DNA from 2 places in the Paraphotobacterium marinum genome. Region 2 is predicted to be linked to the other one. Evidence: predicted binding sites of a transcription regulator. Region 2 holds the regulator's gene; the other holds the start of a gene.
The links. The regulator MetJ, encoded in region 2, represses methionine synthesis genes. The targets are predictions, from matches to a motif close to TTAGACNTNTANANGTCTAA.
Positions count from the first base shown of each region.

Region 1: a site for MetJ is predicted at 3,404-3,423, ahead of metK (methionine adenosyltransferase). Genes of this name have one in related genera too.

Region 1 covers NZ_CP022355.1:348,035-353,372, forward strand. The annotation lists partial or broken gene fbaA (class II fructose-bisphosphate aldolase) at 1-1, opposite strand, end outside; gene CF386_RS01870 (phosphoglycerate kinase) at 65-1,225, opposite strand; gene tkt (transketolase) at 1,259-3,265, opposite strand; gene metK (methionine adenosyltransferase) at 3,446-4,594, shown strand; gene CF386_RS01885 (16S rRNA (uracil(1498)-N(3))-methyltransferase) at 4,591-5,316, shown strand; gene gshB (glutathione synthase) at 5,334-5,338, shown strand, end outside.
Region 2 covers NZ_CP022355.1:486,480-491,817, reverse strand. The annotation lists gene priA (replication restart helicase PriA) at 1-968, opposite strand, end outside; gene CF386_RS02695 (primosomal protein N' family DNA-binding protein) at 1,142-1,393, opposite strand; gene rpmE (50S ribosomal protein L31) at 1,572-1,787, shown strand; gene metJ (met regulon transcriptional regulator MetJ) at 1,838-2,125, opposite strand; gene metB (cystathionine gamma-synthase) at 2,271-3,458, shown strand; gene metF (methylenetetrahydrofolate reductase) at 3,470-4,357, shown strand; gene CF386_RS02670 (PadR family transcriptional regulator) at 4,491-4,868, opposite strand; gene ppc (phosphoenolpyruvate carboxylase) at 4,938-5,338, opposite strand, start outside.

The DNA of each region.
Region 1 (5,338 bases), 140 kb from region 2:
TTTTTATTTCCCGTATTGTTTGTTTAATAACCGTTTAATTTTAACACAAAACTTGAATTTCGTTCTACTTAAATCTTTTTTCTAACATTTCTACTGCTGGTAGTTTCTTCCCTTCAACAAACTCCAAAAATGCACCACCACCGGTCGATATATATGAAACTTTTTCTTTTATACCATACTTATCAATTGCTGCAAGGGTATCTCCTCCTCCAGCAATAGAAAATCCATTTGAATTTGCAATATCTTTAGATAGTGTTTCAGTACCTTCTGAAAATTGTTTAATTTCAAAAACTCCGACAGGTCCATTCCATAAAATGGTTTTGGCATTTTTTAAAATTTCACCTAATTCTTTTGAAGTCTCTGGTCCAATATCTAAGATCATATCATCTGAAGCAACTTGATTAACTAACTTTGTAGTAGCAACTGCATCTTCAGAAAACTCCTTTGCGCAAACAACATCCTTTGCAACAGGAATGAAGGTAGATTTCATTAAAGATTTAGCTTCATTAATCAAGTCAGGTTCATACAAAGATTTACCAACGTCGTTTCCAGAAGCAGCTATAAATGTGTTAGCAATACCACCACCCACTAAAATTTGATCTGCAATTTTAGACAATGATTCTAAAACAGTTAATTTAGTAGATACCTTTGAACCTCCAACAATTGCCACCATTGGTCTTTCAGGATTATTTAATGCTTTCCCTAAAGCATCTAATTCATTTGATAGCAATGGTCCTGCACAAGCAACATCTGCGTACATACCTACTCCATATGTTGAAGCTTGTGCCCTATGAGCTGTACCAAATGCATCCATAACAAAAATATCACATAAATTTGCATATTTTTTCGATAATTCATCTGAGTTTTGTTTTTCACCTTTATTAAATCTCACATTTTCAAGTACGATTAATTCATTAGAATTAAAGGTTACGCCTTCAAGATAGTTTCTTTCCAATCGAACTTTATTATTAAGTTTTTTATCAAGATATTCTGCAACAGGCTCTAAAGAAAACTCTGAATTAAACTCACCTTCTGTAGGTCTACCTAAGTGAGATGTTACCATAACTTGCGCTCCACTATCGAGGCAATATTTAATAGTGGGGAGAGAAGCTAAAATTCTTGCATCAGAAGTCACCTTCCCATCTTTAATAGGCACGTTCAAATCAGCTCTGATAAAAACTTTTTTTCCATTTAGATCTAAATCTTTAAGTTTTAAAATAGACATATATCCTCTTTATTAGTAATTTGTGAGTTTATTTTACTTTTTATTTCTTTCTATCATATTTAACGCTACTTCAACCACATTTTCTACCGTAAAACCAAAGTGCTCAAAAAGTTTGTTTGCTGGCGCAGATTCACCAAAACTATTCATGCCAATAACATCTCCATCTAAGCCAACATACTTCATCCAAAAGTCAGAAATTCCTGCTTCAATAGCTAAACGATTTTTAACATTTGGTAACAAAACAGAATCCTTATATTCTCTACTTTGACTATCAAAAACATTTGTGGACGGCATAGAAACAACTCGAGTGTTAACACCTTTTGATTTAAGCGAAATAGAAGCTTCAACTGCTAAGCCGACTTCAGAACCAGTGGCTATGATAATTAAGTCTGTTTTATCAGAATCTGTTAAAACATACCCACCTTTTGCAATATTATCCAATTGATTTAAATTTCTATTTTGTTGTTTCAAATTTTGACGAGAAAAAATTAAGGCAGTAGGATTTGTTTTATTTTCTATAGCATTTTTCCAAGAGATAGCAGTTTCAACTTGATCACAAGGCCTCCACATGACTAAATTTGGAGTTTGTCTTAAATTAGCCATTTGTTCAATCGGCTGATGCGTCGGTCCATCCTCTCCCAAACCTATTGAGTCATGTGTATAAACTTCAATATTTTGTATTTTCATTAAAGCAGCCATCCTTAGTGCATTTCTTGCATATTCCATAAACATTAGGAAAGTAGCACCAAAAGGAATCAAGCCACCATGAAGTGAGATTCCATTAATGATAGCTGTCATACCAAATTCACGAACACCATAATGTATGTAATTTCCTGAAAAGTCATTTTTTGCAAGAGCTTTAGACTTCGACCAAGTTGTTAAATTGGAAGGTGCTAGATCAGCAGAACCACCAGTTAATTCGGGAAGCATTTTTGCAATAAACTCTATGCTATTTTGGGATGCTTTTCTACTAGCAATATTTGCTGGATTATTTTGTAATTGTCTTACCCACTCATCAAAAGTAGAATTCCATTGTGATGGTAATTCATTATTTATTCTGCGTTTTAACTCAGCGTATAAAGATTTATTTTCTTGAGAGTAAGACTCTAAAGTTTTATTCCATTCCTGTTCCTTGATTTCTCCAGTTGCTTCAGCATTCCATTCTTTATAAATTTCAGCCGGTATTTCAAATTCACCAAATTGCCAATTAAGGTTTTGTTTAGTAGCTTTTATTTCCTCTTCGCCTAAAGGTGCTCCGTGACAATCATGTGTACCTGCTTTATTAGGTGATCCAAATCCTATCAACGTTTTGCAACAAATTAATGTTGGTTGACTTAAATTATTTCTAGCTTGATTAATAGCATTTTCAATTTCAATGCTGTTATGCCCATCAACTCCAGCAATAACCTGCCACCCATATGATTCGAACCTTTTTACTGTATCATCTGAAAACCAGCCTTCAACCTCACCATCAATAGAGATACCATTGTCATCCCAAAATGCAATTAACTTACCTAACCCCAACGTTCCAGCAAGAGAACAGGCTTCATGTGAAATACCCTCCATTAAACAGCCATCACCAAGAAAAACATATGTAAAATGATCGATTACATTTGTTTTAGAAGTGTTAAATGTAGATGCGAGATTTTTTTCTGCAATAGCCATTCCTACGGCATTTGAAATCCCTTGCCCTAAAGGTCCAGTAGTTGTTTCCACACCAGGGGCATAGCCATATTCAGGATGTCCTGGAGTTTTAGAACCCATTTGTCTAAAGTTTTTTAAATCATCAATTGAAAGATCATATCCACTTAAATGTAACAAAGAATATAATAACATTGACCCATGTCCATTTGACAATACAAACCGATCTCTATTAAACCAATTGGGGTTACTTGGGTTATGCTTTAAAAATTTCCTCCATAAAACTTCAGCTATATCAGCCATTCCCATTGGTGCTCCTGGATGTCCAGATTTTGCTTTTTGGACTCCATCCATACTTAAAGCCCTTATTGCATTAGCTAAATCTTGTCTAGATGTCATGTTGGTTCCTCTATTATTAATTAAAGTCACATTTATTTAACCCATTCTCTCAAATTGGATGCCCTTACTGCAAATTTTTTTTAATCTCTAGAGTAAATTTTTTAAAAATTTATTGATATGGTTTTAATTTCATCTAAAATAGACGTCTAGAAGTTTAAAATATAGATTTAGGAAAAAATCATGAGTATTAATTTATTTACATCGGAGTCTGTATCCGAGGGACATCCTGATAAAATTGCAGATCAAATTTCAGATGCTGTTTTAGATGCAATTATAAGTCAAGACTCCAAAGCTAGAGTAGCATGTGAAACTTATGTGAAAACAGGAATGGTTATGGTTGGTGGCGAAATATCAACATCAGCATGGGTTGATATTGAAGAAATAGCTAGAAATACAATTGAAAATATTGGCTACACTCATTCAGATATGGGCTTTGATGCTCGCTCATGTGCAGTTCTTAATACAATTGGAAAGCAATCACCAGATATCAATCAAGGAGTCGACAAATCTGATCCTAAAGAACAAGGTGCTGGAGATCAAGGCATTATGTTTGGTTATGCAACTGATGAGACTGATGTTTTTATGCCTGCCCCTCTTACTTATGCTCATCGACTAATGCAAAGACAAGCCCTTGTTAGAAAAAATGGTGCTCTTCCCTGGCTTCGTCCGGATGCAAAGAGTCAAGTTACATTTCTATATGAAAATAATAAAATAGTTGGAATTGATACTGTAGTTATATCGACTCAACATTGTGAAAGTATTGAACTACCTGTTTTAAAAGAAGCAGTAATGGATGAAATTATTAAACCTGTTTTGCCTCAAAACTGGTTGAACGAAAAAACCAAATATTTAATTAACCCAACAGGCAGATTTGTCATTGGTGGCCCCATGGGCGACTGTGGCCTCACTGGCAGAAAAATAATTGTTGATACTTATGGTGGAGCCGCAAGACATGGTGGTGGTGCTTTTTCTGGTAAAGATCCTTCAAAAGTAGATAGATCAGCTGCATATGCTGCTAGGTATGTGGCTAAAAATATAGTTTCAGCAGGTCTTGCATCTAAATGTGAAATTCAACTTTCATATGCCATTGGAGTTGCAGAGCCAACCTCAATTATGTTAGAAACATTTGGAACTGAGACCGTTGAGCATAGCAAAATTGAAAGAGCTGTAAGAGAAGTTTTTGATTTAAGACCTTATGGTATACAAGAAATGTTATCTCTCCTTCAGCCTATTTATCAAAATACAGCAAGCTATGGTCACTTTGGAAGAGAGGAGTTTCCATGGGAAAAAACTGATAAGGCTGAGTTTTTGAAAGAATTAGTAAAATGAGAATACCTCGCATCTATCAAAAGGTAGAGCTTAATGTTGCTTCAGAGTTTGAATTAACTCCTGAAGCAAGTCATTACATATCCAAAGTTTTAAGATTAACAGTTGACTCACCTATAACTTTATTTAATGGTAATAACTATATTTATCAGGCAAAAATCATAGAAATAAAAAATAAATCAGTTAAAGTTCATGTAAATCAATCAGAATATAAAAATGTTGAATCTAATTTACAAATTCACTTAGGTCAAGTTATCTCTCGAGGCGATAAAATGGACTTAACTATCCAAAAAGCTGTTGAGCTTGGAGTAACATCAATATATCCTTTGACATCAGCTCGATGTGGCGTAAAACTGGATCAATCAAGATTAAAAAAAAAGTTATTACATTGGACAAAAATAGCTATATCTGCATGTGAGCAATCAGGAAGAAACTTTGTTCCTAAAATTCATGAGGTTACTTCGGTAAATGAATGGGTTAATGATTCTTTCAGTGGTGCAAAAATCTGCCTAGAGCCAAGCAGTTCGCAAACAATTAAGTCACTTATGATTGATCAAAACTTACGACTTTTAATCGGTCCAGAAGGAGGTTTTAATGATGATGAAATTAATCTCTTTCAAAAGTCAAACTTTTCAAATATTATATTAGGTAAAAGAATTTTACGAACAGAAACAGCTGGTTTTGCTGCAATTTCTGCATTGCAAACCCTTTATGGTGATTTTTAACATATGAGAATACAAATATGAT
Region 2 (5,338 bases):
TAATTACACTTTAATTTTTTACTGTTCATATATAGTGTATAGAATTTTTCACATCTTTCACACTCACTGATCCATCCACATTCGTTACAAATTAACGAGTCAGAAAATCCTTTTTTATTTAAAAATACTAATACTTGCTTATTGTTATTGATGTGTATTTTAATTTTATTTAATAAAAAATCAGATATACCAGATTTATTAAATGTATTTTTAATGTCATAAATCGTTATCCTTGGTAACTCAAGGTTTGATGCTCTTTTTAATAGAGTTAATAATTTATATTTATTTTGTTTGACGTTGTTAAGACTTTCTAATGATGGTGTTGCGGATCCTAAAACAACAGGAATATTGTAAATTTTAGCTTTAAGTATTCCTATATCTCTTGCATTGTAACGAAATGAATCTTGTTGTTTATATGAGGAATCATGTTCTTCATCAATTATTATCATACCTAAATCATTTATCGAAAGAAAAATTGTGGATCTTGTTCCTACAATAATTAATGGTTTTCTTGTTTTACATTCATTTATAATTAATTTTTTTTCAGAGACTCTTATTTCAGAGTGGTAATCATAAACTGGGCAGTTGAATCTCTTTTGAATTCTATGTTTTGTTTGTGGAATTAATCCAATTTCAGGTACTAAATAGATGATTTTTTTGTTATTTAGAAGAACTTTTTCTATTAAATTTAAGAAGACTTCTGTCTTACCAGAACCGGTTATACCATAAAGTAAATATACTTGAAAAAGATTAAAATGGTCTATCGAATCAATAGCATGTTTTTGTTCCTGATTTAAGTAAACCTTATTTGTTGAGTTAATAATATCAGCTTTGTCGATTTTTTTGATTTCTTCAACTTTATGTTCGAATTTTGTATACACAATAATGTTTTTATCAATTAACTTTTTAATAATCGGAAAGTCTTTTTTAAATTGTTTTGAATTTGAGTGATAAACTTTATTTGTCATTAAATAGTTGATTATTTGCTGTTGCTTAAAAGCTCTTTTGGGTATTAAGTTTAGATGATTAGTTAGATCTTTATTTAAACTATACTCTTTGATAATCGGTATTTGATTGTCAACTTGAATGGGAAGTATTTTTGATATTAACTGACCTAGTGGGTAATGATAATATTTTGCTATTAGAAAAAAAAATCAATTTCTTTTTGTGAGTAATAAGGAAGGCTCCCAATTACTTCTAGAATTGTTTTCAAATTTTTAGTGATTGGGGTATTAACCTCACTTATAACGATACCTTTGAGAACTCTTTTCCCAAAAGGAACAGAAACTGAGTATCCAATAATATCATTCTTTTCAGAACAGTTAATATATTGAAAGCATTGTTTCAATGGGATAGGAAGCGCCACATTCACAACTTTATTTTTGATTTTCATAATTTGAGTTATAATTCGCTGTTGCTTTATTTATAATAAATAACTTGCAAATTATAACTAAAAAGCTTAGAATTTGCGATCTGAATTTGTGGTCTATTAAATTAGACTTTTTTTAATAACGTATGGTGCCTAGCTAGGTTTAGGAGAGCGATACGGACTTCTATTTGAGGTTAAAACTATGAAACAAGGTATTCATCCTGAATATAACGATATTAATGCTAAGTGTTCTTGTGGAAACACTTTTACATTTAGAAGCACACTTAAGAAAAAAGATATTAACTTAGATGTATGTGATAAATGTCATCCATTTTATACTGGTAAACAAAGAAATGTTGACTCAGGTGGTCGTGTGGATAAATTCAAAAAACGCTTTGGAGCTTTATCAAGTAAATAAAAAGCAAACATCTTATTTGAATAAAAAAAAGACTTCTATGAAGTCTTTTTTTATTTTTCACTCTTATTTTTTGCCAATAATGGAATATCTTCCGGAGTATTTCTATTTAAATCATCATCAGTTGGTAAAGGCTGTCCCGTAAACGCATGTAAAAAAGCTTCGCACAATAGTTCACTGTTTGTAGCATGTCTTAGATTAAGTACTTGTCTACGAGTTCGTTCATCTGTTAATATTTTTAGTACTTTTAGTGGGATAGAGACAGTTATCTTTTTAACTTGTTCAGTTTTTTTGCCATATTCAGCATAAGGACTTATAAATTCACCATTCCAATCTTTCATAATATTCTCTCAGAACACAAAAATTAATTATTTACACATTACATATAATTTATTATAGTCTTAATTAGACATCTATACGTCTACAAAAGATGTCTCTAGCTATAATATATCAATTGTTTGAAAATGTATAAAGGATTTTTTAATCATGATAGATGATAGAACTAATATAGAAGAGATAGGTTTATTAGAAAAGTCAACAGTAGCAGTTAGGAGTGGAATTGGAAGTGATAATCAATATGGCTCTGTAATTCCACCGATTTTTATGTCCACTAATTTTATTTTCTCTCAGTTAGGAGAAATACCCAAATATGATTATTCTCGATCTGGAAATCCAACGGTAGAGCAATTAGAGAGTACTTTATCTCAACTTGAAAATGGATTTGGGGCTATTGTTACCAACTCTGGAACTTCAGCAATCAATTTGGTTTTAAGCACAACTTTGGATTCGAACAGTTTAGTACTGGTTTCTAAAGATTGTTATGGAGGCACACACAGGCTTTTTGAAGCAAGACAATTGAAGGGTGATTTTAATGTTAGGTTTGTAGACACATCAAACTTAGATCAAGTTCAATATTACTTAGAACAAAGACCTAAACTGATATTTATTGAAACACCATCTAATCCTTTACTGAAAATTACTGATATAGAAAAAATCACTTCTCTAGCTAAATCTTTTGATACTAAAGTTGTAGTAGACAATACTTTCCTAACTCCAATTTATCAAACTCCATTAGATTTAGGAGCGGACTTTGTGGTCCACTCATTAACAAAGTTCATTAATGGACATTCTGATTGTTTGGCAGGAGCAGTGATCTGTAAACATAAAGAGGATTTTGAATCAATAAAGTGGTGGGGAAATTGTATTGGCTCTAATACCAACTCGTTTGATGCTTTCTTAACTAGTCGAGGATTAAGAACACTTTCAGCCAGGTTAAAAATACACGAGTTTAATACAAAAAGAATATTGAATTTTTTCCTCAATCAAAAAGTAATTACAAAAATTTACTATCCTAGTTTATGTAGTCATGACGGCCATGAAATAGCTAGTAGACAACAAAAAGGATTTGGCTCAATTATTTCCTGTGAATTTAATTTAAGTTCAGTTCAGATAGAAAAATTTATAAATAGCTTGCAATTGTTTTCTTTAGCAGAGTCACTTGGAGGAGCAGAAAGTTTAGTTTGCCATCCAGCTAGTATGACCCATAGAGCAATGGAAAACAATGCTCTAAAAAATGCTGGAATTTCAAAAAATTTATTGAGGTTTTCTATTGGTATTGAGGATTATGAAGATCTGTTAAGTGATTTGAATAGAGCAATTAATTTGTTCAAGTAAGGAGGATCAATATGAAATACCATTATAATAATTACTTAGATTCGTTGAACAATAATTTACTGGATATTTCTCATAAGGTTGATATATCTTTTGAGTTTTTTCCACCTAAAACGGAAGAAATGAAAACACAATTATGGGAGAGTCTGAATAAACTTGTACCATTAAATCCAAGTTTCGTCTCGGTAACTTATGGGGCAAATAATGGAGAAAGAGCAAATACTCACAAAATTATTGAAGAAATTGTTAGAAATACAGATTTAATAGTTGCTCCTCATTTAACGTGTATTGATACAAGTAGAAATCAACTCAGAGATATAGCAAAAAATTATTGGAGCTTAGGTATTAAACATATTGTGGCTTTAAGAGGAGATTATGAAAATACTAATAGTATAATGATGTATGCTGCCGATTTAGTACAGTTATTAAAAGAAGTTGCTGATTTTGATGTGACAGTTGCTGCATATCCAGAAGTGCACCCTGAAGCAAAAAATGCTCAGGCTGATTTGGTTAACTTGAAAAAAAAAATAGATATGGGTGCAAGTAGAGCGATTACCCAATTTTTCTTTGATATAGATTCATACTTAAGGTTTCGAGATCGCTGTGTATCGATAGGAATTGATGCAGAGATTATTCCTGGAATTTTACCTATTTCAAATTACAATCAAGCATATAAATTTGCAAAAATGACAAATGTTCATATACCTAAATGGATCAAAAAGCAGTTTGAGGGTTTAGAGGAAGATCCTTTAACAAGAAAGCTTATAGGAGCGAGTGTTGCTATAGAAATGGTAAAAAGCTTATCTAAGGAAGGAGTTAATAATTTTCACTTTTATACATTGAATAGATCTGATTTGACATTTGCTATCTGCAAGGTTCTTGGCGTCATAAAAGCCAGTTAGTAATTTTAAAGAATTAAAATAGCTTGTTTAATCCATTTAATATCAGCCTCTAATACATATAAATTTCTTTTTATGTATAATTCATCGAGAGGTTTAAGAGAACTGGATTGCTCACCTTTTTTTCTTAATAAAATCAATTCCTGTTGTCTTTTTTAAGATCTTGGTGAAGCTGTTTTTTTATGTTTTGATTATTAATTTTTTGTGCTGCGTAAATTTTCAATGAAAGTTCATCTCGCATAACTTGCTCTTTAATTGGGGATTCAACCCACTTTGTTAACTCGGCAACACCCATTTCAGTTAAAGAGTATATTTTTTTGTCAGGCTTTCCTTGTTGTGGAAAAAATGATGAGTTAACCCAACTCATTTTGAGCATTTTATTTAGTTCTCTATAAACTTGTTGATGGCTAGCACTCCAAAATAAGCCAATTGTACCAGACAGCTTCTTAGTAACATCATAACCTGTAGAGTCATTATCTTTAAGAATTGTAAGAATAACATAGGGAAGTGACATTTATTTGTACCAACATAAAATAGTAAATATACTATATTATTTTAGTTGGTACAAATATCAGCAAAAATTTTAGCCTGTATTTCTTAAGCCTGCAGCAATACCTGTCATGGTAACCATTAATGCCTCTTCTAAAACAGAGTTTGGTTTGCTTTGATTTCTTGTTCTTTTGAGCAATTCAGCTTGGAGCATATTAAGTGGCTCTACGTATATATTTCTTAGTTTTATACTTTCGACTCCAATAGGGTTTTGAGACATTAGATGCTGAGAGTTTTCTATTTGTAAAATAGTTTGTATATCTTCGTTTAATTGTTCTCTTAAACTTTGACCTAAACTCCACAGAGTATCATCTACTAATGTTTTTTCATAATACTCAGAAATAAGAGCATTTGCTTTAACAAAAACCATTTCAAGCATTCCTAAACGTGTTGAAAAAAAAGGCCATTTTTGGCACATTTCTTCTAAATCAGCTG